Regions from separate parts of the Streptomyces sp. NPDC016459 genome, predicted to be linked through region 1. Evidence: riboswitches for the same ligand, from Rfam matches in the RefSeq annotation. Region 1 holds a riboswitch; the other holds the start of a gene.

Region 1 (5,004 bases):
TCGGCGACCTCGGTGAAGTCCTCGGCCCCGAAGCCGCGGGTGGCGAGCGCCGGCGTGCCGATCCGCAGGCCGGAGGTGACCATCGGCGGGCGCGGGTCGTTCGGGACGGCGTTCCGGTTGACCGTGATGCCGACCTCGTGGAGACGGTCCTCGGCCTGCTGGCCGTCCAGCTCGCTGTCGCGCAGGTCGACGAGGAGCAGGTGGACGTCCGTGCCGCCGGACAGGACGGAGACGCCGTGTGCGGTGACGTCGTCCTGGACCAGGCGCTCGGCGATGATGCGGGCGCCGTCCAGGGTGCGCTGCTGGCGCTCCTTGAACTCCTCCGAGGCGGCGACCTTGAAGGAGACGGCCTTGGCCGCGATCACGTGCTCCAGCGGGCCGCCCTGGAAGCCGGGGAAGACCGAGGAGTTCAGCTTCTTCGCGAACTCCTTCTTCGCCAGGATGATGCCGCCGCGGGGGCCGCCGAGCGTCTTGTGCGTGGTGGAGGTCACCACATCCGCGTATTCGACCGGGTTCGGGTGCAGACCGGCGGCGACCAGACCCGCGAAGTGGGCCATGTCGACCCACAGCTTGGCCTCGACCTCGTCGGCGATCCGGCGGAACTCGGCGAAGTCCAGCTGGCGCGGGTAGGCGGACCAGCCCGCGATGATCACCTTCGGGCGGTTCTCCTTGGCGAGGCGCTCGACCTCGGCCATGTCGACCCGACCGGCCTCGTCCACGTGGTACGCGACCACGTTGAACTGCTTGCCGGAGAAGTTCAGGCGCATGCCGTGGGTGAGGTGGCCGCCGTGCGCCAGGTCCAGACCCAGGATCGTGTCGCCGGGCTGGGCGATCGCGAAGAGGGCGGCCTGGTTCGCGGAGGCGCCGGAGTGCGGCTGGACGTTGGCGTACTCGGCGCCGAACAGGTCCTTGACCCGGTCGATCGCGATCTGCTCGGCGACGTCGACGTGCTCGCAGCCACCGTAGTAACGGCGGCCCGGGTAGCCCTCGGCGTACTTGTTGGTGAGGACGGAGCCCTGCGCCTCCATGACGGCGACCGGAGCGAAGTTCTCCGAGGCGATCATCTCGAGGGTGGACTGCTGACGGCGGAGCTCGGCGTCGACGGCGGCGGCGACGTCCGGGTCCAGCTCGTGGAGGGGAGTGTTCAGAAGCGACATGAAGCGATCCCTAAGGGGTCTCGGGCTCGGTCTCAGTTCCCGGCGGAGAACTCGGCGTACGCGTCGGCGGAGAGCAGGTCGTCCGGCGTCTCCGTGACGCGCACCTTGAACAGCCAGCCACCCTCGAACGGAGCCGTGTTCACCAGGGACGGGTCGTCCACCACGTCCTGGTTGGCGGCGACGATCTCACCCGTCACGGGGGAGTACAGGTCGCTCACGGACTTCGTCGACTCCAGCTCGCCGCAGGTCTCACCCGCGGTGACGGTGTCGCCGACGGCGGGGAGCTGGGCGTAGACGACGTCACCGAGCGCGTTGGCCGCGAACTCGGTGATGCCGACGGTCGCGACGCCGTCCTCGGCGTCCGACAGCCACTCGTGCTCCTTGGTGTACCGCAGCTGCTGGGGGTTGCTCATGGCCTGATTCTCCTGGATCGGGGGAGTACTGATGAACGTGGGTCTTGCGGGATGAGACGCGACGTGAGACGGATGCGTCACGTCCGGCTCGTACGGAGCGTCACTTCCGGCGCTTGTAGAAGGGCAGCGCCACGACCTCGTACGGCTCGTGGGTGCCGCGGATGTCCACACCTACACCCTGGGTGCCGGGCTCGGCGTGCGCCGCGTCCACGTACGCCATCGCGATCGGCTTCCCGAGGGTCGGGGACGGGGCGCCGGAGGTGACCTCGCCGATCACCTCTCCGTCCTTGACGACGGAGAAGCCCGCGCGCGGGACGCGGCGGCCCTCGGCGACCAGGCCGACGAGCCTGCGCGGCGGCGCGGTCTCGGCCCGCTCGGCGGCCTTCTCCAGGGCCTCGCGGCCGACGAAACGACCGTCGTTGGTCGTCTTCTCGAACTTCACGACCCGCCCGAGGCCCGCGTCGAAGGGGGTGAGGGCCCGGGTCAGCTCGTGGCCGTACAGCGGCATGCCCGCCTCCAGGCGGAGCGTGTCGCGGCAGGACAGGCCGCAGGGGATCAGGCCGACGCCCTCGCCCGCCTCGGTCAGCGCCTTCCAGACGGTCTCGGCGTGCTCGGGCTTCAGGAACAGCTCGAAGCCGTCCTCGCCGGTGTATCCGGTACGGGCGATCAGCGCGGGCACGCCCGCGACCGTGCCGGGCAGGCCCGCGTAGTACTTCAGACCGTCCAGGTCGGCGTCGGTGACCGACTTCAGGATGCCGGGGGACTCCGGGCCCTGGACGGCGATCAGGGCGTACGCGTCACGGTCGTCGCGCACCTCGGCGTCGAAGCCCTCCGCGCGCTCGGTCAGCGCGTCCAGGACGACCTGGGCGTTGGAGGCGTTGGCGACGACCATGTACGTGGTCTCGCCGAGCCGGTACACGATCAGGTCGTCGAGGATGCCGCCGTCCTCCTGGCAGATCATCGTGTAGCGGGCGCGGCCGTTGCCCACCGTGGAGATGTTGCCGACCAGGGCGTGGTCGAGGAGCTCGACGGCCTGCGGGCCGGTGACGGTGATCTCGCCCATGTGGGAGAGGTCGAAGAGACCCGCCCTCGTGCGGACGGCGAGGTGCTCGTCGCGCTCGCTGCCGTACCGGAGCGGCATGTCCCAGCCGGCGAAGTCGGTCATGGTCGCGCCCAGGGAACGATGCAGGGCATCGAGGGCGGTGAGGCGGGGGGCAGTGCTCATGGGGTGGCTCCCGGGTCCCAAGGGCGTGATCGGTGACGAACACATGACGGCGAGGACGTCCTCCCCATCTGTCATGGAACCTGAGAGGTTCACCGAGAGCATCTCGTCTCCGAGAGTTCGGCTTGCACCTTGGGTGGGGACACAGCAGGGTGTCCCGCTTTTCAGATCTGCCTCATCCGCGCGGTACGGGGCCTGAGAGATTCAAGGGAGGGTCTTGCTCCTTCGGCGTCCGGACACGCTGGGCGGTCCGGAACTCTCCCGCGCGGATTCGAGCGGCCGGTATGCGATTGTGTGGCGACTGTGCGCGCCTGGCGGGCACATCATTGCACGCGAGCTTCGCGGGGCATATCGCTTGTGTCCCATTACCACTTCTTTACACTTTGTGGGCAAGGGTCTCCCGAGGCCCGGCAGGGGGAGAAGCGATGAGGATCCAGCACAGCGGCGCGTGCGCGCCGAGTACGGGCATACCGTCCCAGCGGGCCCGCGCCAGGACCCGGGGCCGCGGCCGGATCCTGCGGGACCTCCGCCGGCTCGGCGGCCGGGGTCCGCGCGCCCTCACCTTCGCGGCCGGTGACCTCGTCGTCGTCTCCGGACTGCCCGGCAGCGGCAAGTCGACCCTCATGAAGCGCGCCGCGGAGGGCACCGGCATCGACTCCCAGGACGTCCGCGAGCACTGGGAGGCCCGGATGCCCGGCCTCCTGCCGTACGCCGTCTACCGCCCCCTGGTCCGGCTCGCGCACTACGCGGCGCTCCACCGCGCCCTGCGCTCCGGCGCGGGGGTGGTCGTCCACGACTGCGGCACCCAGTCCTGGGTGCGCGGCTGGCTCGCCCGCGAGGCCCGCCGCCGTGGCAGGGCCCTGCACCTGCTCCTCCTTGACGTCCCCCCGGGCACCGCCCGCGAGGGCCAGCGCGCCCGCGGCCGAGGCGTCTCCGCCTACGCCTTCGCCCGGCACCGGCGGGCCGTCGGCCGGCTCGTCGAGGCCGCCGAGTCCGGCCGCCTGCCGCACGGCTGTGCCTCCGCCACCCTGCTCGACCGGGACGCGGCGGACACCCTGCGGAGGATCGGCTTCCGGGAGGCCGCCTGAGGGACGCGCGGACTCCCGGCATTCTCGTTTGCGTACCCTTTCCGCCACGACCATGCCGAGGCGGCGTTAGGGTGCTGCCGGGGAGGCCGGTTGCGGCAGGCCGTGCGAGAAGGGGAAACGGGACCGTGGACGTGACGTGGCCGGGCAACGAGCTCGAAGAGGTCCTTGCCGCCTCACTCGGCAACCCGGCGGCCGGCGGCCGCCTGGTCGAGGTGCTCGGGCGCAGCCCGATCTGGGTCCCCCTGCCCAACGGCGGCGGACCCGAGAGCCCCGACCTCGACCTCGCCACCATGGAGATCGACGGCGCGGCCTACGTCCCCGTCTTCAGCTCCGAGCAGCAGTTCCTCGCCTGCGTCGGCACCCACATGTCGTTCGCCGTCGCGCCCGCCCGCGACTTCGCCCGCGGTCTGCCCCCGCAGCTCGGCATCGCGGTGAACCCCGGCGGCACGGTCGGCGTCCCGCTGCCCCCGCCCGCCGTCGCCGAGCTCTGCCGTGTCGGCCGCACTCCGCTCGACGGCCCCGCCACCGGCGGCCGCGTCCGGCTCTTCGAACCCGACTGGCAGGACGACCCCGTCGACTTCCTCGCCGCCGCCTCCGCCGAGTTCGAGGCCACCGGCGTCGTGACCAGCGCCCGCCGCGCCCTCGCCAGCGTCGAGGGCACCGAACCCGCCCTCTTCGTCGGCGTCCAGCTCGCCGCCTGGGACGGCGTCGACCGCCACGCGCCCCTGGACGCCCTCGGCCGCGCCCTGGGCCGGGTCGAGGTCGCCTGGCCGGTCAACCTCATCCTGCTCGACATGGCGCAGGACCCGGTCGGCGACTGGATGCTGGAGCGGGTGCGCCCCTTCTACCAGCGCACCGCCGGGTGACGGACGACCTGTTTAAGCTGAACTGAATCGGCGGCTGGACCAACGTGGTGAACGGAAGAGGGGTGGGACCCAGGGTGAGCGCGTCAGGCACCGCGGCGACCGGACAGGTCGAGCACATGCTGCGCCAGGTGGCACCCGGACGCTACGACGCGTACGAGCAGCTCCTGCACGCCCTCGCAGACGGCGAGCTCTGGATGCTGCTCTGGCACGGCTCTCCCGGCGCGTCCGACGCCCAGTACGGGAACATGGAGGTCGACG
Region 2 (5,004 bases), on a different contig from region 1:
GGTCCACGATGCACTCGTGGGCGACCAGACCGGCGGGGCCGGTGTAGAGCACCGGGAAGTGCGGCTCGAGACGCTTGGCGATGTAGTTCGCCGCGAGCACGGCGACCTGGGTGGCCCGCTTGAGGCCTTCGCCGCCCATCAGGCGCACGTACGACCACGAGATCGGCAGGATGCCGGCGGAGCCCCAGGGGGCGGCCGAGATCGGGCCGACGCCGGTCTCCGGGCCCGCGGTGGGCTGGAGCGGGTGGTTCGGCAGGTACGGGGCGAGGTGCGCGCGGACGCCGACCGGGCCGACGCCGGGACCGCCACCCCCGTGCGGGATGCAGAACGTCTTGTGCAGGTTCAGGTGCGACACGTCGCCGCCGAAGTGGCCGGGCTTGGCCAGACCGACCAGCGCGTTGAGGTTGGCGCCGTCGACGTACACCTGGCCGCCGGCGTCGTGCACCTCGGCGCAGATGTCGGCGACGTGCTCCTCGAAGACGCCGTGCGTCGACGGGTAGGTGATCATCAGCACGGACAGCTCGTCGCGGTACTGCTCGATCTTGGCGCGCAGGTCCGCGACGTCGACCTCGCCGTCGTCGGCGGTCTTGACGACGACGACCTTCATGCCGGCCATCACCGCGGAGGCGGCGTTGGTGCCGTGCGCGGAGGACGGGATGAGGCAGACCGTGCGCTGGAGGTCGCCGTTGGCGCGGTGGTAGGCGCGGACGGCGAGCAGACCGGCCAGCTCGCCCTGCGAACCGGCGTTGGGCTGGATCGACACCTTGTCGTAGCCGGTGACCTCGGCGAGGCGCTCCTCCAGCTCGGTGATGAGCGTGACGTAGCCCTGCGCCTGCTCGACCGGGGCGAAGGGGTGCATCTGACCGAACTCGGGCCAGGTGACGGGCTCCATCTCGGTCGTCGCGTTCAGCTTCATCGTGCAGGAGCCGAGCGGGATCATGCCGCGGTCGAGCGCGTAGTCGCGGTCGGCGAGCCGGCGCAGGTAGCGCAGCATCGACGTCTCGGAGCGGTGCGCGTGGAAGACCGGGTGGGTCAGGTACGCGTCGGAGCGCAGCAGACCGGCGGGCAGCGCGTCCTCCGTGCCGGCGTCCAGGGTCTCGACGTCGGCGGTGACGCCGAAGGCGCCCCACACGGCGGCGAGCTGCGCCCGCCCGGTGGTCTCGTCGCACGACATGGACACGTGGTCGGCGTCGACGCGGTACAGGTTGACGCCGGCCTCACGGGCGGCGGCCACGACCTCGTGTGCCCTGCCGGGCACACGGGCGGTGAGGGTGTCGAAGAAGGCGCCCTGGGTGAGCTCCACGCCACCGGCCGTCAGACCGGCCGCGAGGATCGCGGCGTACCGGTGGGTGCGGCGCGCGATGCCCTTGAGGCCCTCGGGGCCGTGGTACACGGCGTACATGCCGGCCATGACGGCGAGCAGCACCTGGGCCGTACAGATGTTGCTGGTGGCCTTCTCGCGGCGGATGTGCTGCTCGCGGGTCTGCAGGGCCAAGCGGTACGCACGGTTGCCGTCGGCGTCGACGGACACGCCCACCAGTCGGCCGGGCAGCGAACGGGCGTGCTTGTCCTGGACGGCCATGTAGCCCGCGTGGGGGCCGCCGAAGCCCATGGGCACGCCGAACCGCTGCGTCGTTCCCACGGCGATGTCCGCGCCGAGCTCGCCGGGCGAGGTGAGCAGGGTGAGCGCGAGCAGGTCGGCGGCGACGGTGACGACGGCGCCGAGCTCGTGGGCGGCGTCGATCAGGGGCTTGATGTCGCGGACGGCACCGGACGCGCCGGGGTACTGGATCAGCACGCCGAAGACACCGCGCTCGGCGACCTCGGCGGGGATGCCCTCGCTCAGGTCGGCGACGACGACCTCGACGCCGGTCGGCTCGGCGCGGGTCTCGATGACGGCGATCGTCTGCGGCAGGGCGTCTGCGTCGATGAGGAAGACACCGTTCTTGACCTTGCCGACGCGCCGGGACAGGGCCATGGCCTCGGCGGCGGCGGTGCCCTCGTCGAGCAGGGAGGCGCCGGAGGTGGGCAGCCCCGTCAGGTCGGCCACGACGGTCTGGAAGTTCAGCAGGGCCTCCAGGCGGCCCTGGGAGATCTCCGGCTGGTACGGGGTGTACGCGGTGTACCAGGCGGGGTTCTCCATCACGTTCCGCAGGATCACCGGCGGCGTGAAGGTCCCGTAGTAGCCGAGGCCGATCATGGGCGCGAGGACCTGGTTGCGGTCGGCGAGCGTACGCAGCTCGGCGAGCACCTCGGCCTCCGTGCGGGCGGCCGGCAGGGCCAGCGCCTCGGTGTTCTTGATGACGTCCGGCACCGCGGCGGCCGTGAGCTCGTCGAGCGAGCCGTAGCCGACCTGGGCGAGCATCTTGGCGCGCGCCTCGACGTCGGGCCCGATGTGCCGCTGCTCGAACGGAATGCCCTGTTCGAGTTCGGAGAGCGAAATGCGGTTGACGGTCATGTGCGGAGGCCTCCTGGTCGTCACGACCTGCGAGGGGCACCACGGCGCGGGTACCCGGACGGCCTCCCCCTCTGTCATCTCAACCTGAGAGTTTCACCGGCACACCTCGCGGCACGCCGGCTTTCACCGTCGGTGAGAGCGCATGCCGTCGGACACCGCTCTGCTTTCCAGAGTGACCTCGTCCGCGCGGTACAGGGGCCTGAGAGATTCCGGGGAGGATTTGCTCCTTCGGCGCCCTCCGGAAGATTTCTCCGGGGGACTCTCCCGCACAGGGTCGACAGCCACAGCCAGCCTACCAGCGAGGTTCCGCCTCCTTTCGCTCAAGTGGCCGACATCCCACATGTGCACTTTCGTAGGGGGTACGTGCAGTTGCGACCAGTTGGAGGGACCGTGCAGACCGATATCGATCCGCGCAGCCTGATCGGCCGCAAGGCGTTCGACCGCAACGGACACAAGATAGGAACCGTGGACGAGGTGTACCTCGACGACGCGACCGGCGTCCCCGAGTGGGCCGCCGTCCGCACCGGCCTGTTCAGCCGGGACGCGTTCGTCCCCCTGGACCCGAGCGACCTGCTCGACGACGGCCTCCATGTCCCGTACGAGCGGGCCCTGATCAAGGACGCCCCGGACTTCGGCGTGGGCCGTCACCTCTCCCCCGAACAGGAACTCCAGCTCTACCGCCACTACGGCATGGCGCTCCCCCCATCCCCCACGGACACCCCGGACACGGACTTCGGCCGCCTGGCAGGCCAGTAGCCGATCCGGCACCGGCACCCCTGCCGAGCCCCAGAGGCGCTGAGACACGCCCCCGCGCGCCCTCGAGCCACAGCGGGGCCCCACGGCAGCTCCCCTCCGACTCGCACGGGCGGTAGGGGCGGGTGGTACGGCGGGAACCCCAGGCCCGCCCGCCAGGCCGGGCCACCATCCCTCACCCCTCGGTTCGCACCAGCGGCAACGCCTCCCCCGGCACGAGCTCCGGATCGTCCACCGCGAAGGTCCGCACCCGTCCCGGCTCCGACCACGGCTCCTCGAACCGCACCGTGACCCGTCCGACCCCGCTCCCCTGCACCCACCCCGCCCCGTACACGGCGTGCCGCACGTCGTGCCCCGGCGCCCAACGCCGCTCCACGGCCCCCTCGGCCTCGGGCTCGGGCTCGGACACGGCGGAGACCTCGGCCGCGTCCACCGCGGGGGCCTCACCGCCGGTGAGGCCCTCCGCCTCGGCCTGGGCGAACAGATCCTCCTGCGTGTAGTCCGCGAGCCCACTGACGCCCACGCCCAGCAACCGCACACCCCCCGTCGTGTCCACCGCTTCGAGCAGCCGCCCCGCCGCCTCCCGCACCACGCCCGGGTCGTCCGTCGGCCCCCGCAGCGTCTCGGACCGGGTCAGGGTCGAGAAGTCGTACCGCCGCACCTTGAGGACGATGGTCCGCCCGGAGTGGCCCGAGGCCCGAAGCCGCCCCACGCACCGCTCCGCGAGCCGCTCCACCTCCGTCCGGATCCGCACCCGGTCGTGCAGGTCCACGTCGAAGGTGTCCTCGACCGACACCGACTTGGCGTCCCTCTCGGCCACCACGGGCCGATCGTCGTGTCCCCGGGCCATCCGGTACAGCGAGGCCCCGTGCGCCCGTCCGAGGAGCCGTACGAGCTCGTCCTCCCCCGCCTCCGCGAGGTCGGACACCGTGGTCATCCCGGCCCGCCGCAGGTGCTCCCCGGTCGCGGGACCGACACCGGGAAGAATCCGGACCGAACGCGGCCCGAGGAGCTCGCGCTCGGTCCCGGGCTCGATCAGGACGAGCCCGTCGGGCTTGGCCTCCTCCGAGGCGATCTTCGCGATCATCTTGGACCCCGCGAGCCCCACGGACCCCGTCAGCGCCGTCGCCGCGAGGATGTCGACCCGCAGCCGCTCCCCGGCGGCGCGGGCGCTCGCGCTGTCGTCGGCGATCTCCCCGGCCTCCAGGTCCACGAAGGCCTCGTCGAGGCTGAGCGGCTCCACGAGCGGCGATAGCCGTCCGAGCAGCTCCATGACCTGCTCGCTGATCGACCGGTAGAAGGCGAAGCGCGGCACGAGATAGGCGGCGTTCGGAGCGAGTCGCCGGGCCTGGCCCATGGGCATCGCCGAGTGCACGCCGAACCGACGCGCCTCGTACGAGGCGGTGGCGACGACGCCCCGGGGCCCCAGACCGCCGACGACCACGGGTTTTCCGCGCAGGCTGGGCTTCGCCGCCTGCTCGGCGGCGGCGAAGAAGGCATCCATGTCGAGATGCAGGATCGTCGGCGCGGCTCTCACGCTACCGATGCTGCCTCACGCCACTGACAACGCCGCCACACCACCCCACGCCACCGACAGCCGCCCAGGGCGCACGGCCCGCGCGGAACCGCCTCGAAGGCGCCCCTTCGGACCGCCTGGCCCCTCGGACCGCCCTTCAGACCGCCCTGTCCCTCCGCCGCCTGGCCAGTTCGTCCCCCGGGTTGTGCCCCACGAGCGTCTCGCCGGTGTCGACGCGCTCCCCGTGCAGCTGCGAGAGCGCCGACTCGACGTCCCG

What was found. Region 1 has a riboswitch for glycine ahead of gcvT (glycine cleavage system aminomethyltransferase GcvT). Riboswitches for the same ligand answer to the same signal wherever they lie in the genome.
Region 2: linked by a shared signal. The riboswitch ahead of gcvP (aminomethyl-transferring glycine dehydrogenase) and the one ahead of gcvT (glycine cleavage system aminomethyltransferase GcvT) in region 1 are both predicted to bind glycine.

Annotation. Positions count from the first base shown of each region.
Region 1 covers NZ_JBEYCR010000002.1:899,149-904,152, forward strand. Annotated here, with positions in the region: gene glyA (serine hydroxymethyltransferase) at 1-1,157, opposite strand, end outside; gene gcvH (glycine cleavage system protein GcvH) at 1,190-1,570, opposite strand; gene gcvT (glycine cleavage system aminomethyltransferase GcvT) at 1,671-2,795, opposite strand; glycine riboswitch at 2,967-3,066, opposite strand; gene ABZ567_RS09800 (AAA family ATPase) at 3,218-3,880, shown strand; gene ABZ567_RS09805 (enhanced serine sensitivity protein SseB) at 4,006-4,746, shown strand; gene ABZ567_RS09810 (enhanced serine sensitivity protein SseB C-terminal domain-containing protein) at 4,821-5,004, shown strand, end outside.
Region 2 covers NZ_JBEYCR010000007.1:322,710-327,713, forward strand. Annotated here, with positions in the region: gene gcvP (aminomethyl-transferring glycine dehydrogenase) at 1-2,458, opposite strand, end outside; glycine riboswitch at 2,636-2,735, opposite strand; gene ABZ567_RS20100 (PRC-barrel domain-containing protein) at 2,849-3,214, shown strand; gene ABZ567_RS20105 (DNA polymerase IV) at 3,387-4,748, opposite strand; gene ABZ567_RS20110 (MerR family transcriptional regulator) at 4,885-5,004, opposite strand, start outside.